3 regions of the Paenibacillus sp. VMFN-D1 genome follow, and region 3 is predicted to be linked to each of the others. Evidence: riboswitches for the same ligand, from Rfam matches in the RefSeq annotation. Region 3 holds a riboswitch; each other region holds the start of a gene.
The links. A riboswitch is a leader RNA that binds a small molecule or an ion and turns the genes downstream of it on or off. The one in region 3 is predicted to bind cyclic di-AMP.
Positions count from the first base shown of each region.

Region 1: it holds a riboswitch for cyclic di-AMP, as region 3 does, so the genes downstream of both, C7820_RS32075 (resuscitation-promoting factor) here and C7820_RS16110 (hypothetical protein) in region 3, are expected to answer to the same signal.
Region 2: it holds a riboswitch for cyclic di-AMP, as region 3 does, so the genes downstream of both, C7820_RS04435 (3D domain-containing protein) here and C7820_RS16110 (hypothetical protein) in region 3, are expected to answer to the same signal.

Region 1 covers NZ_QRDU01000009.1:43,995-54,016, forward strand. The annotation lists gene purR (pur operon repressor) at 170-1,000, opposite strand; gene ispE (4-(cytidine 5'-diphospho)-2-C-methyl-D-erythritol kinase) at 1,121-1,975, opposite strand; gene C7820_RS32050 (small, acid-soluble spore protein, alpha/beta type) at 2,335-2,514, opposite strand; gene veg (biofilm formation stimulator Veg) at 2,649-2,924, opposite strand; gene yabG (sporulation peptidase YabG) at 3,162-4,061, opposite strand; gene rsmA (16S rRNA (adenine(1518)-N(6)/adenine(1519)-N(6))-dimethyltransferase RsmA) at 4,118-5,008, opposite strand; gene rnmV (ribonuclease M5) at 5,005-5,559, opposite strand; gene C7820_RS32075 (resuscitation-promoting factor) at 5,786-6,955, opposite strand; cyclic di-AMP (ydaO/yuaA leader) riboswitch at 7,226-7,452, opposite strand; gene C7820_RS32080 (TatD family hydrolase) at 7,658-8,428, opposite strand; gene C7820_RS32085 (HD domain-containing protein) at 8,487-9,767, opposite strand.
Region 2 covers NZ_QRDU01000001.1:922,163-932,184, reverse strand. The annotation lists gene C7820_RS04445 (NADH:flavin oxidoreductase/NADH oxidase) at 1-131, opposite strand, end outside; gene C7820_RS04440 (polysaccharide deacetylase family protein) at 403-1,245, shown strand; gene C7820_RS04435 (3D domain-containing protein) at 1,318-1,977, opposite strand; cyclic di-AMP (ydaO/yuaA leader) riboswitch at 1,981-2,133, opposite strand; gene C7820_RS04430 (amino acid ABC transporter ATP-binding protein) at 2,372-3,094, opposite strand; gene C7820_RS04425 (amino acid ABC transporter permease) at 3,081-3,740, opposite strand; gene C7820_RS04420 (transporter substrate-binding domain-containing protein) at 3,910-4,719, opposite strand; gene C7820_RS04415 (alpha-glycosidase) at 5,188-6,936, shown strand; gene glgA (glycogen synthase GlgA) at 7,049-8,479, opposite strand; gene glgB (1,4-alpha-glucan branching protein GlgB) at 8,492-10,022, opposite strand, start outside.
Region 3 covers NZ_QRDU01000002.1:183,532-193,553, forward strand. The annotation lists gene C7820_RS16105 (glutathione peroxidase) at 1-335, opposite strand, end outside; cyclic di-AMP (ydaO/yuaA leader) riboswitch at 646-856, shown strand; cyclic di-AMP (ydaO/yuaA leader) riboswitch at 979-1,151, shown strand; gene C7820_RS16110 (hypothetical protein) at 1,287-1,676, shown strand; gene kdpF (K(+)-transporting ATPase subunit F) at 1,818-1,895, shown strand; gene kdpA (potassium-transporting ATPase subunit KdpA) at 1,965-3,644, shown strand; gene kdpB (potassium-transporting ATPase subunit KdpB) at 3,661-5,691, shown strand; gene kdpC (potassium-transporting ATPase subunit KdpC) at 5,748-6,365, shown strand; gene C7820_RS16135 (Nramp family divalent metal transporter) at 6,433-7,782, opposite strand; gene C7820_RS16140 (organic hydroperoxide resistance protein) at 8,024-8,443, shown strand; gene C7820_RS16145 (zinc ribbon domain-containing protein) at 8,706-8,951, shown strand; gene C7820_RS16150 (hypothetical protein) at 9,132-9,410, shown strand; gene C7820_RS16155 (thiol-disulfide oxidoreductase DCC family protein) at 9,536-9,958, shown strand.

The DNA.
Region 1 (10,022 bases), on a different contig from region 3:
CAGAGACTTGGTGTATAATTCCACACAGCATGCGCGAAATCCTCTTTTTTAAGTTAACAAAATGTCCTAAAATCAGGAATTTTTTTATAAGAATGTGAGTGTCGACAGACTTCGGAACTATTCGCCGATAAAATATTTTTATCGACAAAATCCGCAGGACTCTTTGACGTTAAGACGGGTCAAAATAATTCCCCGGGCTCACAAATATTTCTTTCGTCTTTGGATCGACCGCCGTCAGTGTCGCCAGGGACACATAATCGTGCAGGAGTCGCTCCTCTGATTCCACCGCTCCCGACTCGACCAATACGCCTACGCCTGCGACTTCAGCATCAAATTCCGCCAGCAGATCTACCATGCCCTGAATGGTGCCGCCCGCCTTCATAAAATCGTCCACGATCAGGACGCGCGACTTTTCCTTCAGCGCCCGCCGCGAAAGGGACATCGTGTGGATGCTCTTATGTGATCCCGACACGTAATTGATGCTCACGGCAGATCCTTCCGTCACCTGATGGTCCCGGCGCACGAGAACAACCGGCAGGTTCAACTGGGCCCCGGTGGCGTAAGCCAGCGGAATCCCTTTGGTCTCCACGGTCATGACCACGTCGATGTCCTTGCCGGAGAATGCAGTGGCAAAAATCTTTCCCGCCTCGTTCATAAGAGAAGGCTGTCCCAGCAAATCGGACATGTACAAATACCCGCCGGGCAGAATCCGGTCCTTCTGCTGAAGCTGGGAACAAAGATCGTTCGCAAACACCAGCGCCTGCTCCTTCGGCATTTTCGGAATATATTTCACGCCTCCGGCGGCCCCGGCCAGCGTCAGCAGGTCCCCGATGCCTTCCTCCTCAAACACTTCCTTGATAATAACCAAATCTTCGCTGATCGAAGACTTGGCGGCTCCGTATCTATCGGCAAATGTGGTGAGCGGGATCAATGTATGCGGTCTGGACAAAAGATACTGCGTCATCTCCACCAAACGCGCGCTTCGCTTTAATTTTTTCACGAAATACTCCTCGCTATCGCTGTATTCATCGGAATCTAAAGCAAAATCACCCAGAAAATCCGAATATTATAGTAAGAATATATCATTTTTGTACGGATTTGTACAACATGGTTGGCGAAGTTAGGTCAATAGGCGCACCGCATACACTTCTTTGCAAAAGCCACGCAGCCCGTTATAGATCCGTGCCACCTTCGATTCCTTGTACACCAGGCCGAATACGGTCGGCCCGCTGCCTGACATCAAAGCCCCGTCCGCGCCGAGACGCAGCATCCCTTCCTTCAGCTGCTGCACTTCGGGATACAGCCTCAGCGTCACATCCTCCAGCACGTTCCCCAGGCGGCTGCATACGCCATGAAAGTCTCCCGCTTCGATCGCGCCGATCATGCCTTGAGCCGACGGATGCTCCTTGACCTGCGCCGCTCTGAACTTGCCGTAGACCTCCGCGGTCGACACATTAATCGGCGGTTTGGCCAAAATCACCCAGCACTGCAGCGGATTCGCCACAGGCGTCAGCCTTTCACCCCGCCCGGTCGCCAGTGCGGTACCTCCAGTCACGCAGAACGGAACATCCGATCCGAGCTCCGCACCCAGCTTCTGCAGCTCCTCTACCGGAATGTTCAGATTCCACAGCCGGTTCAGACCACGCAGGGTGGCGGCGGCGTCACTGCTTCCTCCCGCCAGACCTGCTGCCACGGGGATCTTCTTATCCAGATGGATATGCACCCCGCTCTTGACGTCATACCGGTCCTTAATCAGCCTTGCGGCCTGAAACGCCAAGTTCTTCTCATCCAGCGGTATGTATCCCGCCTGGCTTGAAATAATAATCGTATCCCGGGGCAAAGCCGACATCTCCAGCCGGTCCGCCAGGTCGACCATCGTCATAACCATTTCGACCTCATGGTACCCGTCTGGCCGTTTATGTAATACATCCAGCATCAAATTGATTTTGGCCGGTGCTTTTTCGTAAATTTTCAAGGCGTTCACCCACCCTCAAGATTCCCTCTATCTGGATTGACACAAGCCGCTTCGAATCCTTGGGATCAATCCGAAATCTGGAATGAACCTCAAGCATTTTTCTCTTGGGCTCAATCCAGAGATCTGGAATGAACCTCAAGCTTTTTTTCTCTTGAGTTCAATCCAGAGATCTGGAATGAACCTCAAACATTTTTCTCTTGAGTTCAATCCAGAAATCTGCAACTTCAGATCATTATATCAAACTGAACCAGTCAAGTCATTTTCCGTTTACAGACAAAGGGCGGGAGCGGACACAGCCTTGAATTCAAAAACGGAGAACCTCCCGCTTGGGAGGCCTCCGCCGGCATTGCTGGTGTGAATCAGGATTTACGTGCGGCGGCCTGTTCGGCAAGCTGGATCGCTCTTTTTACCATGTTGCCCGCATCCTTGGCCTTAATACCTCCCCAGCCTTCCTGCTGGACAGTTTCGTAAAATCCCAAATCCTTAGCCAACTCATTCTTCAGCTCATCCGACATGACACTGCGGCGTCTGCGGCTCATGAACATCCTCCTTTGGTTCCATCGGAATTAGGCTGCTGCCATAAGTATTATCCCGCTCCCGGCCGCTCCTCATTCCATATCCCCCTGCCAACTAAAAACAGCCCTCCATCAGGAAGGCTGTTTTGTCATTAAAGTTACGCTTTCTCCAACTCGATCCGGGTGCCGGTATTATCATCGCAAATAATAACCTCCACGGATTCCGTAAGAATATCGGCATAGCTGTATGAAACACGTTTAAAGGTTTGATGCTCTTGATCCAATTTCACAATAAAAACAGATGGGTACGTTTCTTCCAAAACACCAGTACGCTCGACGGTCTTGCGACGACCACCGTTAGCCCGAAGCGAAATCTTCTGACCCACGTGAGCTTCGAGATTGCGTTTGATTTCCAACAGCGTATTTTTAGCCATTGTCGACGACCACCTCTTTCCTTGTCCATTATAACTCGAAAAGATGGTTTTGTCAAATCAAAACAATAATTATATCAGCATCAATTTTAAGTTGTCAACGAATTTTTTTGCGGAAACCCAGCTCATTTCTGCTTACACCCGGATAACAACAAAAAACCGCAATCCGCCGGCAGATTACGGTTCCTGCATTTCGTTATGCTGTCAGGTCAAGTGCTTTTCATGGCATTTCCGGACATGTTAAATGGCCGACGGCGTCACCTTAAGCTTGGTTAAGTCGTTAAGCCGGGGCAGGCCGATGCGGTAGCTCCCGCGGGTTTCAATGCCCCCGACGCCCTGCGTGCCGCTGATCGTATTGTGAAGCACATCCGTCATATTGATCGTATCTCTAACCGATGTAAACGACGCCTTGGCGGCAACATATACCGGATCCAGGGCATGAATCAAGATGCGCCCCGGGGAGCTGGCAAAGTTGGCTCCGGCCTGCAGCAGCGCCTCAAAGTGCGACTGGCATGCGCCGGCGATAATCGTCATCTGATCGTAATGGCGCTCAAACTGGCGCGCCACCTGAATCGCCCTGACGAAGTTTTGCGAGTTTTTATAGCTGTTCAAGCTGTACAAATCATGATTTTGGCGATGCTTCAGTACGCCGTCATGGCCCGTGATCACCACAATATCCGGCCGGACCCGAGGCAGCAGCCGGTACAGGGCGTCCGCCATCCCCGCCTCATTCACATAATGGCCCTCGGCCGGAACCCGAAGCTGCTCATACAGACTCAGGCTCTTTTTCAAATAATTCGGATCTCCATCCAGATGAAGCACCTTCCCGGGGACTTCGAAATAAGCCGGCTCAGCTGTTCCCCATTCCCCGCTTCCGCTCAAGGTGGCCTGATTCCGCTGGGTCTGCTCCTGACGGTGACGTTTCAGTAAACTGAGCGACTCGTTTGCTCTAATATTTGCTTTCTCGGTTTTTTCGCTTACCGGCGCATAAGGGACCCTTACCAGATCATCGAGCGGCGAATCCGCCAGAAGTCTGAACTCCGTTCCCTTAATCACCGCTTCGTCCCTGCGCAAATCCTCGACGCGGAACGCGATATCGCCGCCGTAGGATCTGCGCACGACCAGGTCTCCAATATTCATGAACATCACCCCTACCCCATGGTATGGGCGAATCCCCCTATTGGTTCATCTTTTGTTTAATTTAAGCCGATGCCTTCCTTCCGCAGCAGGTTGCTAAGCACGGCATATTCCTCAATGCTGAGCGTCTCGCCGCGGCGGGACGGGTCGATTCCCGCTGCCTGCAGCAGCTGATCCAGGCGCTCCCGTCCCTCTGTGGGGAAGAAGCGGCTCTTCAGATTGTTCGATATCGTCTTCCGCCGCTGAGCGAACGATGCTTGTACCACCTCGAAGAAATGCCGCTCATCGTCCACCGCAACCGGCGGCTGTTCCCGCACGGCCAGACGGATCACTGCCGATTCAACGTTCGGCTGCGGAATGAATACCGTTTTCGGCACGATACACACCAGCTCCGGCACGCTGTAATACTGCACGGCAATGCTCAGGCTGCCGTAATCCTTCGTGCCCGGCCGGGCGGCCATCCGGTCCGCCACCTCCTTCTGGATCATCACGACGATGTTCTCCAGCGGGAGCCGCTCCTCCAGCAGCTTCATCAAGATCGGCGTCGTCACATAGTACGGAAGGTTGGCCACGACGCTAACTTTGGATACATCGGCAAAATTGCTCTTAAACAGCGCAGCGAGGTCCGTCTTCAGTACATCCCCATGATGTACTTTTACGCCAGGGTATGGGGCGAGAACCTCCTCGAGGATCGGAATCAGCCTCTGGTCGATCTCAACCGCCGTGACGGCCCCTGCCTGCTGGGCCAGCTTTTCGGTCAGGGCGCCGATGCCGGGACCGATCTCCAGGGCACCCTTGGTGGAATCAAGTCCGGCCGCATCCACGATTTTATTTAAAATATTTTGGTCGATCAAAAAATTTTGCCCCAAGCTCTTCTTGAATGAAAAGCCGTGGCGCTGGATGATTTCTTTGGTTCGCCTAGGTGTGGCGATGTCGTCCATGCCGTTCACGTTGTCCGGCCTCCTTCATCTTCAATACGGGCAAGCGCATCCGCGAATTCTTCGCGAGATATTTGAAATATGGCGAGTCGCTTATAAAATTGCTTGCCGTTGCAGTAGCCGATACCGAGGAGGTTGCCCATCGCCATCCGCCGGGCGGCGGCATCCGGGTGCACCATCAACCCCGCCTCCATCAGGTCCTCCATGTCGATCTGGCTTTCCGCCCCCTCATAAGAGGTGTGAACCCGCTCCAAAGCTCTGCGGATCGCCGCAGGCGAGGCGTTCTCCACACCGATATCCCCCTTGCGGGTAGCATCGGCCTCCGGGATAAACGCATGCTTGCAGCCGGGCACCTTGGCCGTAATGATTTTGCGGATTCTTTCGCCGGCGTGGTCCGGGTCCGTCAGCACAATGACCCCCCGCCGTTCCTGAGCCAGCGCGATCCGCTGGAGTATACGCGCATTGATGGCGGAGCCGCCCGTCTCGATCGTATCGGCATCCACCGCCCGCTTCACGGCCACGGTATCATCCCGGCCTTCCACCACAATGACTTCTTTAATCATGATTCATGTCTTCCTTTCGAGTACATTATACCCGTCAATGCCGCCGGACAGCCAAGTCCCTGCAAGTGGGCATAAACCATGATGCCTGTTCAGGTACTTTGCGGGGTCCCGGTATAGACAAACTGCTGTAAATTAACAACAAAAAGAAGAGGAATGCTCCTCTTCTTTAGCATGACATTTTCATGATCATAATACTATAACATTAGAATGGCAAAGTAAAACGAAATTAGTTCAGCTCCGGTTTGACCGGACCAATCACGTACACCTTAAGGCCGGATTTACGGCCAAAGTTGCGTGCTTGCTGGACGGAATCGTAGTATATATCGATTTTATTTCCCTTAATGGCTCCGCCCGTGTCTTCCGCACGACGGAAGCCAATGCCTTCAATGTAAACCCACCATCCCAAAGGAATGACGCTTGGATCAACCGCAATCGTGCGGCCTTCCGCGACGCGTGTTCCTGTGGCGGTGCGTGTGCCGACTCCGGACTCGCCAGACGAATAAGCGGTCATGGATACTTTGATCAGCTTCTTGTAGGAAAAGTCAACGCCGGCCTTGCTGACCCGGTTGTTACTGCTGCTGCTGACCTTCTTCACCTTGGCAGGGGTAGAAGAAGCTTTGGCAACGGCTGTTTTGACTTCGGTCACTACGGGAACAGGCTTTTTCTTCGTGCCGACGGCAATGACCTTATCCTTGGTCACCGTCTGCACTTTTTTGCCCACCATCTTCATGGACACCAGCTTGCCGTCTTTGTACTTCTTCTCAATGTACTGCACCATGACGCCAGGAGATCCCTGCTGAATCACCCGCGACTCGCCTTTGTAAATGCTGGGGTCGGAGGTTTTTACCACCCGGAAGGGGAGGGATTCATGACGCTGTACCACCTGTTTGTTCATCCGGACGATCCGGATGTCCGTGTTGGTGGAGACCGCCGTTTCGACAGCCGGCGTGACAATGTCCGTTTCCTTGACTTTGACGCCGGTTTCTTTCAGCACGTCGCCGACCGTTTTGGCCGTTGTATACAAATGCTTCGTTGCACCATCAGCCGTCACCTTCACAGGACTCGCGCGGTCGATCACGACCTTGTCGCCGTCGGATATAGCCCCGCTCAGCGGCATCGATATTTGGTCCTCGGGTTTCAGACTGATTTCCTGCTCATCCAGCATTTCTTGAAGTAAAGATGTATTGGTCTGTACAGATTTCATTTGACCGTCTACTACCAAATAAACTTGTTTTCGCGATTGACTGTACACGAGTAGCAAGATCATCAGGGTAACCGCGATTGAAACGATAGCTGCAGTGGAGATCTGGCGCAAATTCTCATGCTTCCATCGCAATGCGTAAGACATGCTGGAGATTTTTGAATCATGGGTCTTCTCTGGTTGGAAAACGCCCACTTTCTCGATCCTCCTTCATAGCCTCGCCGTCTAGAGTTATGCATGATTGTATTTGACGCGACTATACTCAATTTTTTACAAGAACCCACAGAAAGCATGCGTTCTTGCACCATGAACCAATCTCTCCATCATGATTTGTCACCTCCTGTTATACAACAGTATGATGACTGCCTCTCCTTTATTCAAAACAAAAGAAGCCGATAGAAAAGAGCTTACGAGGACTCTTTCGTGGCTTCCGGATGTCTGAATATCGGAATTGTCATGCACGAGGGTACCTCTCTTTATCCGCTTACGGGGTTAGCTGTCGGGTTCGGGCGAAAGAGAGCCGCCCTATTCGCGTCCTTACGCTCATGGCGTAAAGCCGTTCAATTCACCCCAGAGACCCAAGAAAGAAATCAAATACGTTTGCGAGCATGGGACCGCTTCCGGTCTGTCATGACCCGCTCCAGTATTGGTTCCCCCGTTCTCCCATGCGGGAGACTCAGCGAGACTGGTTCATGAAAGCTGCGAAGGTAAGACCTTAACGACAGCTCAATGATTCACTGAAAAGATGATATCCTGTTTTGATGCATGTTGTAAAGCGGTAATCAACCACGTTTATTTGAAAAAGTGGTTAAAAAAATGTAATATTCGGCGTTTTGTTTGTTAAAATTCTTTAATCATTCGCTCATGCTCATTTTTTCGGCTGTTTTTCTCCCGATTTCACACAATTCCAAATCGTTCCAGCCCATTTTGGGTGGTAATCTGGGCAATTTCCTCCAGGTCAACCCCCTTAATCTGGGCTGCAGCTTCAGCGACCAGACGGACGTTTGCCGACTCGTTTCTCTTCCCTCGGAAGGGGTGCGGCGTGAGATAAGGAGAGTCGGTTTCGATGAGCAGCCTGTCCATCGGAACCTGAGCCAGGACCTCTTTGGGGACTCTGGCATTCTTGAACGTAATAGGTCCGCCAAACGAAAGATGGAAGCCCATATTCAGGCACAGCTTCGCCGTTTCCCAGCTCCCCGAGAACGAATGCATGACGCCGCCGACCTCGCCGGCCTTCTCTTCCCGTAATATTTTCACAATATCCTCATGGGCGTCCCGGTTATGTATAACAATTGGCATGTTAAGCTCTCGGGCCAGTCCAATTTGCTGGCGGAGGACCCGGTGCTGCACGTCCTTCGGCGAGGTGTCCCAGTAGTAATCCAGTCCAATTTCACCGATGGCCACCACCTTGGGATGACTGCATAAGGATGCAATCCACTCCAGATCGCCTTCCTGCATAAAAACGGCGTCCTGCGGATGCCAGCCTATGGCCGCATATATAAAATCATACGTTTCCACCAGCTTCATCGTCGATGGAATCGTCTCCCGGTTAAAACCAACGTTGATCATCCGGGTTACACCGGCTTGTACGGCATTGTCAATGACCCGCTCCCGGTCCTCGTCGAATTGTTGCGCATCCAGATGGGTGTGCGTGTCGAACAGTTCCATGAATTTGAACTCCTTTCTTGTCGGTAACCCTTATTCCTTTTCGTACGGTATTTTGTCATTAAAGCTTGAAAATGCGGGAAATCGAAGGAGAAAGATCGGTTATCGCCTTTTCCAGTTTATCTTCCGGATAATACAAGTGATATTTCCCGCGGTGAATGCCGCTGATGGAGCGGACAATATCCGACACCTCGGATATTTCCCGCAGCTGCTCCTGGCGGTCGAGCAGCAGGATCTGTTTCTGGCTCGACTCGTCACCCGGACGAAATACATCGTAAGGAAGATCGGTCGGAAAATCAATCTCCAGATCATATTCCGGGTTCATTCCGGCTTGTCCAAACTCCCGGCGGATTTCATCGATCATTTCCAAATCGACGGAGTCCATTTCTACATATTTATACAGTTTGCGGTGCATAAATCGGGTGCACAGCTCGCTGAGTATGCGGTCGTCCTCATAGGACCACTGGAGGAAGGCCGTTTGAATCAGCGCCTCGTCCAGCTTCAGATAAGCTTGCACGTCCAGTTTGTCTTCAAAGAGCTGCGGCAGCGGCTCGACCATAAAGCCAAATGGATAACCATCCTGGTACAGCTCCTTGGCCCGCCGGAAAATTTGGCGCAAAATAATTTCTGAACTGCGGGTTACCGGATGGAAGTAGACCTGCCAGTACATCTGGTACCTCGACATCAAATAATCCTCCACGGCATGCATCCCGGACTCCTTGACCACCACTCTCCCCTGGTAAGGACGGAGCATCCGTAAAATACGGTCAATATCAATCGTGCCGTAGTTCACCCCGGTGTAATAGGCATCCCGAAGCAGGTAATCCATCCGGTCGGCATCCAAGGGGCTCGAAACGAGGTTCACCACAATCGGTTTATCATAGGTCTTCGCGATAACGGCGGATACCTTGTCCGGGAAGTCCGGAGCAATCTCGCTCAGAATATCATTCACTTCCGTATCTCCGGTGACAATCCGGCGCGTCCAGTCTTCATGATTCATATGAAAGGCCTCTTCAATCGAATGGGAAAAGGGGCCGTGTCCGAGGTCGTGCAGCAGCGCCGCACACAACGTCAGCAGCCTCTCTTCTTTCGGCCAATCCGGATACCCGCTGCGCTCAAATTGCGAAATAATCCGCCGTGTAATCTCATATACCCCTAAAGAATGGGAGAAACGGCTGTGCTCCGCTCCATGAAACGTCAAGTACGAGGTTCCAAGCTGCCGGATCCGCCGCAAGCGCTGAAATTCGGTTGTATTAATGAGCCTCCAAATCGTGGAGTCCTGGACGTGAATATAATTGTGAACCGGATCTTTAAAAACCTTTTCCTCACTTAGTGGGTTCATGTTCAGGTCAACTCCATTCATTTTGTGAAATTCGGGTTGTTAAGTGTTTTAATTTTGAAATATTTTTGACAATTGATGTCGATACATGTCGAAATAAGCAGAATTAAGGTTTTCCAAATCGACATTATACTACCAAGGCGATATAATTGGAAAAGAATCCTGATATGAGTGATTTCCTAGCTGTTATGCTATTTGTAAGGTTATTGAACCAAATTTACTGGTTGACTGTTTTGGGAATCGTTGGTATTATTGATA
Region 2 (10,022 bases), on a different contig from region 3:
TAATGGACATAATGCCAATTGTTAGGGATCCCGTCCTCAGCCTGTACCGAATATTGGCACATCGGAGGCATAACAATCCGGTTTTTCAGAGATAATCCTTTAAGTACATAAGGTGTAAATAGATCTGCCATTGCTTCGTGTCTCCTTTATGTTGTATGTGATTAAGCCTATATGACAACAGGGTTATATGATTGCAGCGCCGCCGCTCATTGTCCATACCTCGCGGTTACGGCCAATGTGCAGCGACCGTAATCCATCAGTTCTATTATACACGCTTTGCCGAACGATATGAAAATGTGGCCCAGCATCTGATTTAAAGCAACATAATTGCATCAACTTATGGACATAACAAGGATAATCATGTTTTCGCTGTTTGTCCGCGGTGGAAAGGAGTCGAGACGGATGAAAAAGAAGCTGTTATGCGTATTGCTGTCTTCCCTGCTGATCTTGTTGTTGATCTGTCCTTGGCAGTCCGGGCGGCCGGCAGCCGCCGCTCAAGGCGGTGAACCCCCGGAACATCCGTCAGGTTCCGAACCTGCACGGGAAACCAGCAGCCGGGAGGCGAAAGAAAAGCGGAAGGAACAGCAGATCCTTACGCTCGGCCAGTTGATCAAAAAATATCCCGAAACGTTCAAAATTCACGGTCCGCGCGTCAAAGAGGTGGCCCTAACCTTTGATGACGTGCCGGATCCCAGGTTTACTCCTCAGATCCTGGATGTGCTCAAAGCCCATCATATTAAAGCCACCTTTTTTGTGATGGGCAGCCGGGCGAAGAAGCATCCCGAGCTGGTCGAGCGCATCGTCCGTGAAGGACATGTGATCGGAAACCACTCTTATAATCATCCCGTGTTTCACAAATTGGAGATGGACGAATATGTAGCCGAGATTAAGCGGACGGAGAACACGCTCTACGGCATCGTCGGCTATAAGCCCAAGCTGATCAGGCCCCCTTATGGAGACATCACGGAACGCCAACTACGCTGGGCCAAGCAGCAGGGCTACAAAATCGTAAACTGGAACGTCGATTCGCTGGATTGGAAAGGAATCGGCAAGGAAGCGGTCAAGCGCAACGTGCTGTCCACCGTTGGGCAAGGCTCGATCATTCTTCAGCATGCGGGAGGCGGAACCACATCCAATCTCAGCGGTACGATCGATGCCCTTCCGGACATTATTCGGACCTTGAAAAATAAAGGCTATTCATTCGTCACGCTGCCGAGGTTACTTCACGTTCCAAAAGACAAGTAACGCGCTGAGCGTACAAAAAAACCGGCTTGAGTACAAAAGCCGGTTTTTCCGTGTTGTTATGAATAGCATTGACTATTTAATGAAGTACAGCTCAACGTCCTGGAATCCGAAGGCACTGACGCTTTCCGGGCTGCCCGGCACGAAAATGTCGATGCGTTTCCCCTTAATCGCGCTGCCGGTATCCTTAGCTGTCGCTACGAAGGCTTTCTTCGGAAGGCCCGGGAAGCTGTGACCGGTAACGAGCACTTTCGTTCCCAATGGAATAACGGACGGGTCAACCGCGATCGTGCCCAGCTTCAGCGGGTTGCCGAAGTAATCCACTGCGCCCCACTTGCCGTTTTCGCTAGCTGCGGAAGAATATGCCGTGGCTCGGACGTCCAGCGTTTTGGAGTAATCGAAGGTTTTACCCCATGCTTCCACGACTTTGTCATTGCCGTTGACGTTCAGGGAAGCAGCCGTGATGATGGAGCCGCTGTCCTCTGCGGCAAATGCCTTGGCTGTGCTTGCTCCGGGAACGTTTAATTTCAGGCCCGGATAAATATTGGTTGCTTGTACATTCGGATTTGCATTCATCAGTTGATTCAAATTAACGCCATATTGTTTAGATAGTGTATAGAAGGTGTCTCCATCCTTCGCTACATGGACCGAGTCCGCAAACGTGGGTACCGACTGTACCGCCAGAGAAATGCCGATGATGGCTGCAAGTGTCTTGATTCCTTTAAATCTTTTCATGGTTCCTCCTTAAGTCGTGATGCCTGCGAAGTTAGCTGTCGGATTCGGATTGAGGAGACAACCCTACGCCCTGTTGGTGCGATTCACCCCAAGCGTACTATGTACACAAATTACATCCCCCGCACTTTACCTTAAAAGTTTCGGCTCAACAAATATATCACAATTTTGTAACCAGTGCTCATGAAAATGTTACCAATCCAAAACCTTTGAATGATCAGGCTTTATTTAGAGTTGTTAGCTGACTTAAGCAAGGGAGCAACGGCTCAATTCCTTTCAAAAAAGTTACAACTTCTTCATTCATTTTAACGATTTATTCATAAAAAGGTACAAAAAAAGCCCTGGATGAGTAATATTCTCGTCCAGGGCTTTATCATTTGTAGATGCAGGCTCTTGGTCAAAGGACCTTGCTCAGAAAATCTTTCGTGCGGCTGTTTTGCGGGTTACCGAACACTTCTGCAGGCGTCCCTTGCTCGACGATTTGTCCGCCGTCCATAAAGACGATCCGGTCGCCGACTTCCCGGGCAAACCCCATTTCATGGGTTACGATGACCATCGTCATGCCGCCCTCCGCGAGCTTCTTCATGACCTCCAGCACTTCGCCGACCATTTCAGGGTCCAGCGCCGAAGTCGGCTCGTCAAAGAGCATGACGTGGGGCTGCATGGCCAGCGCCCGCGCGATGGCGATCCGCTGCTTCTGTCCGCCTGACAGCTGGGAAGGATACGCATCCTTCTTGTCGGATAATCCGACCGTGCGCAGCAGGTCAAGGGCAATCCGTTCCGCCTCGGCCGGCGGCTGCTTTTTCACCTTAACCGGCGCCAGCATGAGGTTCTGCAGCACCGATTTATGCGGGAACAGGTTAAAATGCTGGAACACCATGCCCATTTTTTCGCGTGTGGCATTGATGTTATGGCGTTTGTCCGTAATCGGCTCGCCTTCAAACGTGATCTGTCCCCCTGTCGGGGTTTCGAGCAGATTCAAACAGCGGAGAAAGGTACTTTTTCCCGAGCCGCTGGGGCCGATCACGACGACGACCTCGCCTTTGGCGATGTCGATGTCGATCCCTTTCAGAATCTCCAGCTTGCCGAACGATTTGCGCAAATCTTTAACGCTGATCATCGGTATTCAGCCTCCTTTCAAATGCCCCCAGCAGCTTGGACAAGGTAAACGTCATAATGAAGTAGATGGCTGCAATGACCAGCAGCGGACTGAGGTAATCATACGTAATCCCTTGGATAGCCCCCGACTGGTACATCAAGTCGGTGACGCCGATAAACGATACGATGGATGATTCCTTGATAATCGTAATAAACTCATTGCCAATGGCCGGCAGCACGCTTTTTACAGCTTGGGGCAGCACGATGTACCGCATCGTCATGCTGCGCGGCATTCCGAGGGAACGGGCCGCTTCCGACTGCCCCCGGTCCACCCCCTGGATTCCGGCACGGAACACTTCCGCAAGGTACGCGGAGCTGTTAATGGACAGCGTAATTGCACCGGACTCGATTGGCGTAAATTTGACCCCGAAGGCCACGAGGCCGTAGTGAATAATAAACAGCTGAACAACCATCGGGGTACCGCGGAGAACTTCCACCCATACCGAACCGATCAGCTTCGGCAGCCACAAGCGGGACATCCGCAGCAAGGATATAATAATGCCCAGCACGAAGCCGCAGATGACGCCGATGGCCGCCAGGAGCAGTGTATACTGGATACCTGTCGCAAAATACGTCCGGTATTCCCAAAAAACGGAGAATATATTCATAAAGACCCAAGAACCTCCTTTGTCATCATACCTGCCTGTCCCATCCTTTCCCTGTATACAACAGATCGCGACATTTTTGAAACAAGGTACCCATCATTGAACAGAAAAAATAGCGAATTCGCTTCGCTATTTTATCCGACGTATAAAATGAGAACAGACAGCTTAACCTCTATTTCTGTGCAGCCAAATCGCTCGCTTCGGCAACGTACTGCTCAATCTTGTTTTCGGATTTCAGACGGTCCAGCGTTTTGTTGATTTGGTTCACGAGCTCGGTGTTGCCTTTTTTGATCCCGATCGCGTAGCCGTCTTCCTTATAATCAGGAACCGCATCCGCAATTACCAGACCTTTGACGTTCTTGATGTATGCCTCGGCAACCGGCTTCTCCATGATGGAGGCATCCACGCGGCTCGAGTTCAGCTGCAGCACGATGTCGGAAATTTTGCCCAGACCGGTGATCTTCGCGCCCGGAATCGTCTTGGCGATGTCCTCCTGGATGGAACCCTTCTGAATGCCGAGCGAAGCTCCTTCAAGAGCTTTCATCGTGCTGTATTTGTCTTTGTCAGCCTCTCTGACGACAACGGCCTGCTCCGCCTTATAGTAGTTGTTCGAAAAATCGATTTGTTTTTTGCGTTCTTCGTTTGGTGTAAGCCCGGAAATGACAAAATCTACACGGCCGGTGGACAGCTCGCCGAGAAGCGCATCAAAGCTCATGTCCTTGACTTCAAGCTGCGCCCCCATGTCTTTGGCGATTTCCTTGGCGATTTCGATATCGAAGCCGACGATTTGGTCCTTGCCGTTCACCATTTTATGAAATTCGTACGGCGGGAAGTCCGCGCTTGTTCCAAGCACGATCGTCTTGCCGCTGGCCGGCTGTTCGCCCGCTGCCGTGCCGCCCTCAGTCGAAGGTTTGCTTCCGCATCCGGCAAGCAGGGAGCCTGCCAGCAGAATGCATGCCGTTAGAATACCCCATTTTTTCATATCTATCTCTCCTGTCCATTTCAATGATACTTATTGTTGTTCAAAGGCATGATCCGTATCCGGCTCAGCCCGAAAAACCACGGTTCTAATCATACAATAAAAATGCATGATTATGCAATGACATTTTCATACAGTGGTCAATACATTTCAAAATAGCCAGAATAAGGCGGATTACAGCTTTTTAATCCCATTTATTCCTAGTTCTATTGTTTCTTTTAGTCACCTTCACCTCTTTTTCGGAATAAATATGTATTTACCGTTTCAAAGCCCTTCTCCTTCCTCATATCGATGCATAAATCCCTTCAAAAACCTGCACCCTTTGAAAGAAACGCTTCTTATTATTTAATTACACGCAATGGGGACTCCTACGCAAAAGGTTTACCGAAACGTCAGAATACGGCGGCAGCCATGGTTCATCATTCCGGGAATGAGGTATTAAATAGCTAGATATTTAGTGGAGGTGTAGTCATGCTGCTGGAAGCTTTATACCATGTCCCTCGGGACAAATGGGCCTATGCATACGATCCGAAGACGATACATCTGCGTGTCCGCACCAAACGAAACGACGTGGATACGGTAGTTGCGATGACCGGAGACAAATACGACTGGGATTCGACCTATTTTGAAATTACGATGGAAAAAGCCGCGACCGACGATATGTTCGATTATTGGGAAGCTGCCGTACTGCCTAAATACAAACGCCTTAGCTATGCGTTCCGGATCACTTCCGGCAAGGAAACGATTTACATGCTCGACAACGGGCTGTACCGAAATTGTCCGGCGCCGACGGGCGGCTATTACGAATTTTCTTACATACATGAGATCGACGTGTTTAAGGTGCCGGATTGGGCAAAGGATGCAATTTTTTACCAAATTATGCCCGAACGTTTTGCGAACGGGGATCCAAGCAATGATCCGAAAGGGACACAGCCTTGGGGAGGACAGCCGACAACGGACAATTTCTTCGGCGGCGACCTGCAGGGCGTCCTGGATCATCTGGACGACCTGCTCGATCTGGGCATCAATGCGATATATTTCACACCTTTGTTCACGTCGCCGTCGAACCATAAATACGACATCGTCGATTATAAGCAGGTTGATCCGCATTTTGGGGATAACGAGCTGCTCAAGCAGGTCGTGGAAGCCTGTCACAGCAAAGGGATCCGCGTCATGCTCGATGCCGTGTTCAACCACTGCAGCGAACAGTTTCCACCGTTCCAGGACGTCCTTAAGCATGGGGAAAAGTCCAAATATGCCGATTGGTTTCATATCAACCAGTTTCCGGCACGGGTTGAGAACGGGATCGCCACGTATGACACGTTCGGCTTCTTCGGCAATATGCCAAAGTTCAACACGGCCAATCCCGAGGTGAAGCAGTATTTGCTGGACGTTGCCGAGTACTGGATCAAGGAAATCAAACTGGACGGCTGGAGGCTGGACGTGGCGAACGAGGTCGATCACCATTTTTGGCGGGACTTCCGCATGGTCGTCAAAAACGCCAATCCGGACGCATATATCGTCGGGGAAGTGTGGAGCGATTCCTTGGCCTGGCTGGTGGGCGACCAGTTCGACTCTGTCATGAACTACCCTTTTGCCGACAAGGTGCTGGAGTTTTTCAACGGAGGCATGGACGGACTGACGTTCGCCAACAAAATGGGCACCATCCTGATGCGCTATCCGCAGCAGACGAACGAAGTGGTGTTCAACATGCTGTGCAGCCATGATACACCGCGGCTCTTGACGCGCGTCGGCAACGACAAGCGCCGGATGAAGCTGGCGGTCGTCTTCCTGTTCACGTTCATGGGGACGCCATGCATCTTCTACGGCGATGAGGTGGGCCTCACCGGAGGCGGCGATCCGGACTGCCGTAAATGCATGGAGTGGGATCCGAAGAAGCAGGACCGCGAGCTGTACGATTTTTACAAGCTGCTCATCGGTCTGCGCAAAAAAAACAAGGCGCTTCGCGAAGGCCGCTTCCGCTTTTTGAAGGCGGAACCGGGTAATCCCAACATCATTTACGAGCGCATGGACAGCCGGGTTCATTTCACCATCTGGATGAACAACACCGACAAACCGCAAGTGCTATCCCACCCGATGGTTACGAACGACTGGAAGGACGCCTTATCGGGCGACAAGGTGCCTACCCAGAACGGAACGATGAACGTCAGTCTGGACCCTTACGGGTATCGGATTTTGTACCGAAATCTCACCAAATAAATCGGTTTCTTCATAACGAAAAGCCTTCCGGAGTTCCGGAAGGCTTTTTCCAAATGGATTCTTGGCAGCTGTGGATATTACCACGGAGCCGGCCTGGACCAGCTCCTTTTGCTCAAACGGTGACGCGTTCATAAATGTCCATATACTCCTTGGCGGACATGTTCCAGCTGTAATCCCCGGCAAAGGCGTTCTTCACGATTTTGCTCCAATGCTCCGGCTGTTGGTAAAACGAAGCCGCACGGCGGATCGTATGCATCATGTCGTGGGCGTTGAACGCCGTGAAGCTGAAACCATTGCCCTCGCCCGTAAACTCGTTGTAAGACTGCACGGTGTCGTTCAGCCCCCCGGTCTCACGAACGATCGGGATGCTCCCGTACCGCAGCGCCAGCAGCTGGCTGATGCCGCATGGCTCGAACTTCGACGGCATGAGGAACATGTCGCTGCCTGCATATATTTTGCGTGACAGAGCGTCGCTGAACGTAATCTGCGCCGACATGTTGTCCGGATGCCGCCCTGCCGCTTCGCGGAACCAATGCTCGTAGGAGGAGTCGCCCGTGCCGAGCAAGACGAACTGGAAGTCGTCGTGATCCAGCATTTCGTCCAGCACCCGCGTCACGAGGTCCAGTCCCTTGGACTCGACCAGCCGGGTCACCATCGCGATGAGCGGCACGTCCGGCTTAACCGGCAAGCCGAGCTCCTGCTGGAGACCCGCTTTGTTTTCCCTCTTTTTCGCCAGGTTCGACCGGTATTTTACGTAGAGGCTCGCATCGTTAGCGGGATTGTAGCTCTTCGTATCCACACCGTTTACGATCCCGCTAAGCCGGTCACCGAGCGAATACAGCAGCCCTTCCAGCCCATATCCGTAGTGGGCCGTCTGAATCTCCCTGGCATAGGTCGGACTCACCGTCGTCACGTGATCGGCGTAGACGATCCCTCCTTTCATAAAGTTGACGTTTCCGTAAAACTCAAGGCCTTCCGGCGTAAAATATTGGTGTCCCAGCTCCAGCAGTTCGCCAAGTACCTCGTAAGGATAAATTCCCTGGTACAGCAAATTATGTATCGTAAACACGGTACGGATGTGCTGGTAGTACTCGTTATGGCGGTAGTGCGCCTGCAGCAGCACCGGAATAAGCGCCGTATGCCAGTCATGGCAGTGGAGCACGTCCGGCTCGGAACCGATCAGCGGAAGCACTTCAAGCACGGCCCGGTTGAAAAAGGCAAAGCGTTCGCCGTCGTCCATGTATCCGTACACGCCGTCCCGTCCGAAATAGTATTCGTTATCGAGAAAATATACGGGAATGCCGTCGTACACGAGCTTTTCGATACCGCAGTATTGATTTCTCCAGCCGACCGGCACTTTTATTTCCGTGAGATGCTGCATTTCATCCTTAAATTGCTGTGGTATCCCTTTATGTTTGGGCAAAATGACCTGGACATCCGCGCCGCTTCGTTTGAGCGCTTTGGGCAGGGCGCCGATTACATCGGCAAGTCCCCCTGTTTTAATAAACGGTGTCGATTCCGCTGCTGCAAATATGACTTTCATCTCTCCTGCCTCCTATTCATTGATCCGCGGGCCGTCTTCCGTCACCGGTTTTCTTCCGGTGCCTCTGCCCGATCTTTTCTTTGTCTCTGCAGTAGGCATTTCTAACCCTTCCTTGCCTTTGGACGCCGACACACGGCTGGATTCACCGGATTTGCCGGACCTTGCCGCGGCACTTCGCTTGCTTGGCTTACTCTCTTTACCCGGAACCGCTTTTTTCGTACGAGGCTGCTCCCTTTTATATATCAGCATACTGAGCGGCGGCAGCGTTAATTCCAGACTGCAGGTTTGTTCATGCCAAGGGATCTTCTCCGTCTGCACGGGTTCGGCGCTAAACTCGCCGCTTCCACCATATCGGGAATCCTCGCTGCAGAACACAGGCACGTACGTGCCGGACTTGGCAATCCCGATCCGGTAATGCTCTCGCCGCACCGGTTGAAAATTAATAATGACGACAAGGGTGTCACCGGCTTTCTTCCCTTTTCTGAGGTACGAAATGACGCTTTGCGTGTTGTCATGCGGCGTGATCCATTGGTACCCTTCAAGCTCATGATCCCGCTCCCACAGCGCCGGTTCGTTCAGATACAGCCGGTTTAATTCCGCGGTATACCGCTGCATGCTGCGGTGGCTCTCGTAGTCCAGCAGCAGCCAGTCGAGCTGCTCCTGGTCCTTCCATTCGATAAACTGGCCAAACTCCCCGCCCATGAACAGCAGCTTTTTCCCGGGATGGGTCATCTGGTATCCAAGCAGCAGCCGAAGCCCGGCGAACTTCTGCCCGTAATCCCCGGGCATTTTGCTGAGCAGCGATTTTTTGCCGTGAACAACTTCATCATGGGATAAAGGCAGCGCATAATTCTCAGAATAAGCATAAGCAATCGGGAATGTCAGCAGATGATGACGCCCGGGCCGCTGGTCAAACGGCGTTTCTACATAATCCAGCGTGTCGTTCATCCAGCCCATGTTCCATTTGTAATTAAAGCCCAGCCCGCCTTCGTGCACGGGTGCGGTAACCCCGGGCCAAGCGCTGGATTCTTCGGCCATCATCAGCGTATTTGGGAAATAGCTGAACACCACGGTGTTCAGCTGCTGCAGGAAAGCAATCGCCTCGGTGTTCTCGAGACCACCGTTTTCGTTGCGCTGGAACTGTCCTTCCTGCTTCTCGAAATCAAGCCGCAGCATGCTGGTGACCGCGTCGACCCGAAGCCCGTCAATGTGGAACATATCCAGCCAGAACAACGCGTTGGAAATCAGAAACGAGCGGACCTCCGGTTTGCCGAAGTCGAAGCTGAGCGTGCCCCAGCCGGGTTTTTCAGCCTTATAGGCATCGCTGTATTCAAACAGCGGCGTCCCGTCAAACCGGCGGAGTCCGTGGGCGTCCTTGGCGAAATGGGATGGCACCCAGTCCAGGATGACGCCGATATCGGCCTGGTGCAGGGCGTCCACCAAATACATAAAGTCATGCGGCGTCCCATAACGGCTCGTCACGGCGAAATAGCCCGTTCCCTGATATCCCCAAGATAAATCGTATGGATGCTCCGCAAGCGGC
Region 3 (10,022 bases):
TCCCGGGTCAGGTATTGAAACAGTGGATGGGCGTTGCTGCCCTTGACGTCGATCTTCTCAAACATCGGGAACGTGACCCCGTAATTCATCTGGCAGAATTCGCCGATCTCCTCGCTGGTACCCGGCTCCTGATTGGCAAACTGGTTGCTCGGAAAGCCGAGAATTTGAAAATGATGGTCGCGGAACTCGTCGTACAGCTCCTGCAGCCCGCGAAACTGCGGCGTAAATCCGCATTTGCTGGCCGTGTTCACGATCAGCAGCACGTCACCTTCATATTCCTTTAACGATACCTCTTTGCCGCGCAGCGTGTTCACTTGAAAATCATAGACGCTCACTGCCATCCTCCTCCTTTTGTACTGCTATGAATCATCATCCAGCCGAAGCATTTACCAAGCACACAATTTAATTTTAAACGATTGAACTGTAAAGTCAATGCGGATATTCCTGCGAGCCAGTGTCCCCGAATGACCTGGATTCCATAAATGCGTCAAATCGGGAGCATGGAAGAGGTAGAAGTCAAAAAGCCAAAATGTAAGCGCTAATAAGGTCCTGAATGTTCCAAAATTCGCGGTTCATGATTTTTAGACTGCCTTTACAGCTTGGAAGGAGCGGGTGTATGATTCAGAGCGTATTCAATACAGTTTCCATTACTAATCGCTGAGTTTCCGCAAAAAAGCGCGGAAATCGGGGGAACCAAACGCGTGCCATGGAGCAGCGAACCGGTGTGAGAGTCGGGGGTCTGCTGCCAGCCGCAGGGGTGAATCCCGGCTACGGATGCCATGGATCCGGCCGGGTAGAGCGACTCTCACCGCTCGAATCCGTCAGCTAACCTCGTAAGCGTCGTTTGAGAGAGGAATGATGAAACTTGCGACCCGAATAAACTTTCGGATCACAGGGGGATCAGCTGGCCTCTGTGTTTTTTTTACCCTTTTTTAGCTTACTGGAACAAAAGAGAGCATTCATCACAATCACATACACTTATCAATAACGCTTAATTTCGGCCGGATACGGCCGGGAGCGGGGGAACCACAGCGGCCGCCTGGAATGGAAGCCGCCGGGGTGAATCTTTCCGGTACGGTAAGTACCGGAAGGTAGGGCGACTCTCACGCCCGAATCCGACAGCTAACCTCGTCAGCGTAACGGGAGAGGCAGCACTTGTCGTGCGCATTTTGAATATAGGACGATCCTTCATATTCGTCCACATTCAAGAAGCCGCGGGAAAGGTCCTTCTTTCCCTGCGGCTTCTTTTGCGTATTCGCGGCTGCCGCACAGGAGGAGCCTTTGAAATGGACAACGTCGTCATCGTGACCGCGCCGAACGAGGCGGGACGCAATTTTATCAAGCTGCTGATGTATTGGAAGAGGCCCTTTGCCGTTCTGACCAACAGTGCCCGGGAGGAACGCCTTTTGAGAAAAATGGGGGTGCAGAGGATCATCCGGCTGAATACGAATCACGCGGAGGATTGGGTGGTGCCCGAAATAGAGGTCGGCAAAATCTTTCTGTTTGAAAGCAGCCTCAACCTGACCTGCCGCTATTTGCAGATCTGCCGTCCCTGGACGTCGGAACCGGTATATGTCATTACGCAGAGGGGCAGCTCACCCGGCATTTACCGGGGGCTTGGTGCAGATCACATCATTTATACCTTAAACGGCGAAGTCGGATTTTTACTGAAATAAAGATGATTCTAACCATGCAAAGGAGAGACCGGAAACGATGATGGATGTATATATGATACTTGCGCTCGCTGCCACCTTTGGCGTGTTCTTGTTATTTCTTCATTGGTGCGGCCGAGTGGTGGAAGAAGGGGGCAAAGACCAATGATTGTCGTTGGGGCATTCGCCGTGCTTGTCTTTATCTATTTGGTTTACGCCTTGATCCATCCGGAAAAATTTTGACCGGTATTTTAAATCTGTAAGCCTCAAGGGGCCAAAACAGAACATGCTCGTAAGAGGGGGAAGCCAGCCTTGGATATTTTGCAAATTTGTATCGTCATTTTCGTGCTCCTGCTGCTCGTGAAGCCGGTAGGCACTTACGTATATCATATGTTCTCCAATGAACCGAACCGGACGGACCGGATTTTCGGCGGCGTAGAAAGAGTTCTATACCGGATCATCGGGCTGAAGCAGCGGGGCAGCATGAATTGGAAAAAGTACGCGCTCAGCATGATCACAACCAATATCTTTCTGGTAGCGATCAGCTATATATTGCTGCGAACGATGGGCGCCCTTCCGGGCAACCCGAGCGGCATCGGCAATATGGAGGCGAGCCTGTCCTTCAACACGGTCATCAGCTTTATGACGAACACGAACCTCCAGCATTACAGCGGAGAGAGCGGCATGTCTTATTTTGGCCAAATGATCGTCATCACGATGATGATGTTTACCTCGGCAGCCTCGGGCCTGGCTATCGCGATTGCTTTTATGCGCGGCATCACCCGCAGGGGTGAGGGGCTCGGGAACTTCTTCGAGGATTTTATCAAGGCGCATGTCCGCCTGTTCGTGCCGCTTGCCCTCATCGTAACCCTGGTGCTGGTCGGGCTCAAAGTGCCGCAGACGCTGGAGCCGATGCGGGCCGTGCAAACGCTGGGAGGCGGCGTGCAGCAGATTCCGCTGGGTCCTGTAGCCTCGCTGGAATCGATCAAGCACCTCGGAACGAACGGGGGAGGCTTCTTCGGTGTCAACTCGGCCCATCCGTTCGAGAACCCAAGCCCGCTGACCAACGTAATCGAAATTCTCAGCATGTGGACGATTTCGGCGTCACTGCCTTACACGTTCGGACGGTTCGCCCGGAACAAGAAGCAGGGCTGGATGATTTTCAGCGTCATGATGACGCTGTTCGTAGCGTTCCTGTGCCTGACGTATTTCTCGGAAAAAGCCGGCAACCCGCTGATCAACCAATTGGGAATCAACAGCACGGCCGGCAGCATGGAAGGCAAGGAGGTGCGCTTTGGCATCGCGCAGTCCGCGTTGTTCACAACCGTCACCACCGCCGCAACGACGGGGTCGGTCAACAACATGCATGATACGCTGACGCCGCTGGGAGGACTTGCGCCCTTGGCCGAAATGATGCTGAACGTCGTGTTCGGCGGCAAGGGGGTCGGTTTCGTCAATATGATCATGTATGCAATCCTCGGCGTATTTATCTGCGGCCTGATGGTTGGCCGGACGCCGGAATTTCTGGGCCGGAAGATCGAAGCCCGGGAGATGAAGCTGATCGCGGTGGCGATTCTGATGCATCCCTTCATTATTCTTGCGCCGACGGCGATTTCGTTTATGACGCATCTGGGAACCGACGCCTTCTCCAATCCTTCGTATCACAGCTTGAGCCAGTCGCTCTATGAGTTCACCTCCTCGGCGGCGAATAACGGCTCCGGGTTCGAGGGATTGGCAGACAATACCGTATTCTGGAACGTCAGCACCGGTCTGGTGATGCTCCTCGGCCGATATATTTCGATTATCGCACTGCTCGCCGTTGCAGGTTCGCTGGCGGTGAAGCAGAAGGTTGCCGAGACCCAGGGTACCTTCCGGACGGACAACAAGCTGTTCGCCGGCATTTTGACCGGAACCGTGCTGCTGATCGGAGCATTGACGTTCCTTCCGGTCCTCGTTTTGGGGCCGGTCGCCGAATTTTTAACACTTAACTAAAGAGGTGGAGCAAGTCATGAGCGGACAACGCAAAAGTATGCTGTCTGGCGGCATTGCCAAACAGGGACTGAAAGACAGCTTTATGAAACTGAACCCGGCCGTAATGATGAAAAATCCGGTTATGTTCGTTGTGGAGGTCGGCACCTTCGTGGTGCTGCTGATGGTTCTTTTTCCCTCTTATTTTCATACCGAGGGACGGATAGGGTTTAATCTGACCGTGTTTCTGATATTGCTCTTCACCGTCCTGTTCGCGAATTTCGCGGAGGCGCTGGCGGAAGGCCGTGGCAAGGCCCAGGCCGATACGCTCAAGAAGAGCAAAAAAGACACGACGGCGAACAAAATGGTGGGCGGCGAGATCAAGGTCGTCAGTTCGGCCGAGCTGCGCAAAGGCGATGTCGTCATCGTCTCCCAGGGCGAGATGATCCCGGGTGACGGGGAAGTCATCGAAGGTCTTGCATCGGTGGATGAATCGGCGATTACCGGCGAATCGGCACCGGTGATCAAAGAAGCCGGCGGCGATTTCAGCTCGGTCACCGGGGGAACCCGCGTCGTCAGCGACGAGATCAAGGTGATGATTAAAAGCGACCCGGGCGAATCGTTCCTGGACCGGATGATATCCCTGGTCGAAGGGGCGGCGCGCCAGAAAACACCTAATGAAATTGCGCTTAACACGCTGCTTACAACACTGACTTTGATATTTCTGATTGTGGTCGTCACGTTGGCGCCAATTGCCAAGTATTTCGGCATTTCGCTGGATATCCCGGTGCTGATCTCCCTGCTCGTATGCCTCATTCCGACGACGATCGGCGGGCTGCTGTCCGCCATCGGCATCGCGGGCATGGACCGGGTTACGCAGTTCAACGTGCTGGCCATGTCGGGGAAAGCTGTCGAGGCATCCGGCGACATCAACACGATCATTTTGGATAAAACGGGTACGATTACCTTCGGTAACCGGATGGCGAGCCAGTTCATTCCGGTGGGGGACGCGGATTACGAAGAAACCGCCTATTGGGCGGCCGTCAGCTCGGTTAAAGACGAGACGCCGGAAGGCCGCTCCGTGCTGGAACTGGTGAAGAAGCAGTCGATAGAGGTTCATCCGGAGGCGGCCGCCGCTGGAGAGTTTATCGAATTCAAGGCGGAGACGCGGATGAGCGGCATCGACCTGGTGGATGGGCGGCATGTCCGTAAAGGGGCGGTGGACGCGGTGAAGCGATGGGTGCAGGCCCAAGGCGGAAGTATTCCGGCGGATCTGGATATGGAATCCGATAAAATCGCGTCGGAAGGCGGTACGCCGCTGGCTGTCGCTGTGGACAGCCGTATTTACGGGTTGATTCACCTGAAGGATACGGTCAAACCCGGCATGAAGGAACGCTTTGACCAGCTCCGGCAGATGGGGATCAAGACGATCATGTGTACCGGCGACAACCCGCTGACTGCGGCTACGATCGCCCGGGAGGCGGGCGTCGATGACTTTATCGCCGAGAGCAAGCCGGAGGACAAAATCGCGGTCATCCGCCGCGAGCAGGCCGAAGGGAAGCTGGTCGCCATGACCGGCGACGGCACGAACGACGCGCCGGCGCTGGCCCAGGCCGACGTCGGGCTCGCGATGAACAGCGGCACGGCGGCCGCGAAGGAAGCGGCCAACATGGTCGACCTCGATTCCGATCCGACGAAGATCATCGAGGTCGTGGCCATCGGCAAGCAGCTGCTGATGACCCGCGGCGCGCTTACCACGTTCAGCATTGCGAATGACGTGGCCAAATATTTTGCCATCATTCCCGCCATGTTCATGGCCGCCATCCCGGAAATGGACGTGCTGAACGTCATGAAGCTCGGCTCGCCGCTTTCGGCGATCTTAAGCGCCCTGATTTTCAATGCGGTCATTATCCCGCTGCTCATCCCGCTGGCGATGAAAGGGGTGGCCTACAAGCCGGTAAGCTCGTCGCGGCTGCTCAGCCGCAACCTGCTGATCTTTGGCCTTGGCGGCGTGATTGCGCCTTTTATCGGCATCAAGCTGATTGATCTGGTGGTCCATTTGTGGATTTAGATCAAATGAATTAAAGAAATGGATAAGCGTAGATTATGAAAAAGGGATGATACGATATGAAGACGACAGTGACGACGGCGGTTGGCGAAGAAAAGTGGAACGGTTCCTTGTGGGGTGTCGCACTGCGCACGAGTCTGGTGCTGATCGTCCTATGCGGGATTGCGTATCCGCTGGTGAGCACCGGCCTGGCCCAGCTGATCTTTCCAAGCCAGGCGAGCGGCAGCATGCTAAAGGACAGCACGGGAAAGGTCGTGGGTTCCGAGCTGATTGGCCAGTCCTTTACGGACCCTTCCTTCTTCCAGGGGCGGGTTTCCAGTATTGATTACAAGGCAGAGGGTTCGGGATCGAACAACTATGCCCCGTCCAATCCCGAGCTGCTGAAGCGGGTTCAAGCCTCGATCGCGGATTGGCAAAAGAACAACCCTGACGTGCCGGTCAGCGAGCTTCCGGTGGACCTGATCACCAACTCGGGCTCCGGGCTGGATCCCCATATTACACCCGAATCCGCGAAAGCCCAGGTACCGCGGATCAGCAAGCTGCGCGGCGTTTCGGCCGATGAGCTGGACCGTCTCGTTGAGCGGAACACAGAGGGCCGGGACCTCGGCGTATTCGGCGAGAAGCGGGTCAATGTGCTGAAGCTGAACCTGGCCCTGAGCGAGCTCGGCAAGTTCTGATATTTAAAAAAAGCCCCGTATCCATGGAATCCATGAGATACGGGGCTTTTTATTGTGTCCGTTGCTATTAACCGAAAATGGTCTGAACCAGAAGGTACACGTTCAGGACAATGATAAATGCCGCCACGACCCAGGCCAATATTTTGACCCAAACCGGATTGACGAATTTGCCCATAAGCTTCTTGTCGCTAGTAAACTTGACCAGCGGAACGACCGCAAACGGCAGCTGGAGGGACAGGATGACCTGGCTCAGAATGAGCAGATCCTCGGTGCCGCTCTCGCCGTAGATGGCCGTCACGATGACCGCCGGGATGATGGCGATCATCCGGGTGATCAGCCGGCGCAGCCAGGACGGCAGCCGCAGGTTCAGGAAGCCCTCCATGACGATCTGTCCGGCGAGCGTGCCGGTCAGCGTCGAGTTCTGGCCCGATGCCAGCAGGGCGACGGCGAACAAAATGCTTCCGAGCGTCGTTCCGAGCAGCGGCGTCAGCAGATGGTACGCATCGCTGATGTCGGCGACCGTAGTCATCCCCGCCTTGTGGAATGTCGCCGCCGAGACGATCAGGATCGCCGCGTTGATGAACAGGGCAAGCGTTAACGCAATCGTCGAATCCCATACGGAAAATTTGATGGCTTCCCGCTTGCCCTTGTCGGTGTTTTCATACTGCCGGGTCTGCACGATCGATGAGTGAAGGTACAGGTTATGCGGCATAACGGTCGCGCCCAGGATGCCGATGGCGATATAGAGCTTCTGATGATCGGTCACCAGATCGGCCGTCGGGATGAACCCGGTGAGGATGCTGGCGGCATCCGGCTTGGAGAGCCACAGATCGATCCCGAAGCACAGTCCGATCGTCACGATCAGCACGATGACGAGCGTCTCGATCGCCCGAAAGCCCTTGTGCTGCAGCAGCAGCACGAGCAGGACGTCGAGGGCGGTGATCAGCACGCCGTACAGGATCGGAATCCCGAACAGCAGCTTCAGGGCGATCGCCGAACCGATGACTTCGGCCAGATCACAGGCTGCGATGGCCAGTTCACACAGCACCCATAGACCGATGCTGACCGGCTTGCTGTAATGGCTGCGGCACGCCTGCGCCAGGTCGTGGCCTGTAACGATGCCGAGCTTGCTGCACAGCGATTGGAGCAGGACGGCCATCAGGTTCGACAGCAGGATCACGGCCAGCAGGGAATAGCCGAACCGGGATCCCCCGGCGATGTCCGTCGCCCAGTTTCCGGGATCCATATAGCCTACAGCCACCAGATATCCGGGGCCGACAAAGGCCAGAAATTTGCGAAAAGTCGAGGCGTTCACCGGGACTTTCATAGATTGGTTTACGTCAGACAGCGAAGTTCGTTCCTTCGGTTTCTCCCACGTATTGGACTTGGAAGGATGTATAATTTCGGTGTCTTTCATATGCATCACACCTTATTAAAATTATTGTAATGTAATAAATGTTCTACTATTCATTGTACTCATACAAATTTGTTTGTCTAGGGAAACTTTTATGTGGTTGTACAATTATTTTTGGGACACACAAGAATGGGATGCACACCTCTTCTGAATAGCCATTACCCGAAGGATCCCGTTTCAAATAGGAAGGATCGCTTTAATTAATGAGGGTAGGGTCAAATTTCAGGAAAAGGAGTCGATGAAGATGAAAGCTCTATATACGGCAACGGCAACGGTCCATGGCGGCCGGGAGGGTTCGGTCGCATCCTCCGATGGTGTCCTGAAGCATGAACTCAGTATGCCCAAAGAATTAGGCGGAGCCGGCGGCAATGGAACCAACCCCGAGCAGCTGTTTGCAGCCGGGTACGGTGCCTGCTACGAAAGCGCACTGGCCAATGTGGCCCGCCAGGCCGGCGTGAAGCTGAATGATGTGGAAGTCACTTCCAACGTCATGATCGGCAAAGACGAGAGCGACGGCGGTTTCCGCCTTGCAGCCCGTCTCGATATCAAGCTGCCCGGGATCGAACGCGAACAAGCGGAAGAGCTTGCGAAAAAGGCGCATGAATTTTGCCCGTATTCCAAAGCCACGCGGGGGAATATCGATGTCGAGCTGAACGTGATTTAAATAACGCCAGGATGTATCCGAACGTCTATCGACGTACCTTCATAGAAAACTGGCCGCGTTTCGCGGAAGTTTTCCGTGCGATGATGGAATGGTTCAGTTCCGCTGAACTTTATCATCGTAACAAAAGCCGGGGGCTCACCATGCGGTGGCGGCTGCTTCCGGCTTTTTGTCGTATCCTTTTTTTGGCATAATCATATCCCTGGAACGATTTCCACCACCCTGGCGTAAAATAGTTAGGCACCAAAGGAAAGGGGAGATCAGCTTGAGCATTAAGGACATCATTGAGGATCGTTTTGTTTGCGTTAAGTGCAAGGGGCGGATCTGCGACATCCGTGAGGTTTCCATGACGGGAGCCGGCCTCAGCAAGATGTTTGATATCCAGCATATCCATTATTTATTTGTTTCCTGCAAGCATTGCGGGAATGTCGAGGTGCTTAATCCCGATATTTTGGAAGGGAAAAAGAAAGATCAGCTTGGCACGATTCTGGATATTTTCTTTGGGAGTTAGGCATCCTTTATATTGAAGGGAAGCAAAAGCGATCGGTACTGTAGAGACATATTGGGGCCAAATACATGAATTACATACCCTTCTTTGTTGACATGATATATAAAATTCATTTAATATGTCTAAGTACTTGTTACGTACTATTTGTCCGAGGCAAGAAAACTAAATAAACGGGTGATGCATATGTCTTACAGACCGATCATTACGAACGTCAGAGAAGCCAGCAGCAATGAAAAAAGCGGATTGTACGAATTCATTATCAACCTGGCTGACGGAACAGAGTGCCGTGCGTTCTATAACCGTTTTCCGGAATGGAAAATGACTAACATCAGCCGATTGCAGAAAACTCCTTGTCCTGTATGCCGCAAAGACTTTATTTGCAAGTGCATGGAGAGCTTTACAGGCGAGCTGGAACAGCAAATCGTTGAGAACCAATGGATTGATAAGGCGCTTGCCCATTAATATCATCCAGGAGATACAGGTGCGGGATTATGAATCCCGTGCTTTTTTCTATTTTCGGGGAGTAATAAAGTGGCTTGATTTACGAGGCAATAAGGAAGATACTGGAGGTAAGGGAGGGCTCGCCGATGACCATGCAGCAAGGAAGCGCAGGTAAGCCAAATGCCATTGTTCTGATTGACGGCGTCTGTCATTTATGCCAGGGGCTGACCAAGTTCATTCTCCAGCGGGATCCGGCAGGAATATTCCATTTTGCCTCACTTCAGTCCGAGATCGGAGAGAAGCTGCTCCGGGAGGGCGGATTGCCAGTCGGAACCCTAAATACCGTCGTTCTGATTGAAAACGGACGCTATTATACGGAATCTGCTGCGGCTTTGCGGATTGTGCGGCGTTTAAAGCAGCCTTGGCCGCTTCTGTATGCTTTCATCGCTGTGCCTGCGCCGCTCCGGAACGTGATCTATCGCTGGGTTGCGCGCAACCGGTACCGCTGGTTTGGCAAGGAGGAAGCCTGCCTGCTGCCCACGCCAGAGATTAGGAACCGTTTTCTGTGAAAATGAACCGTCACCGGATCGATTTTTTCATGTCAAAGTGTATTGTGTTTCCGGTCCGGATGTG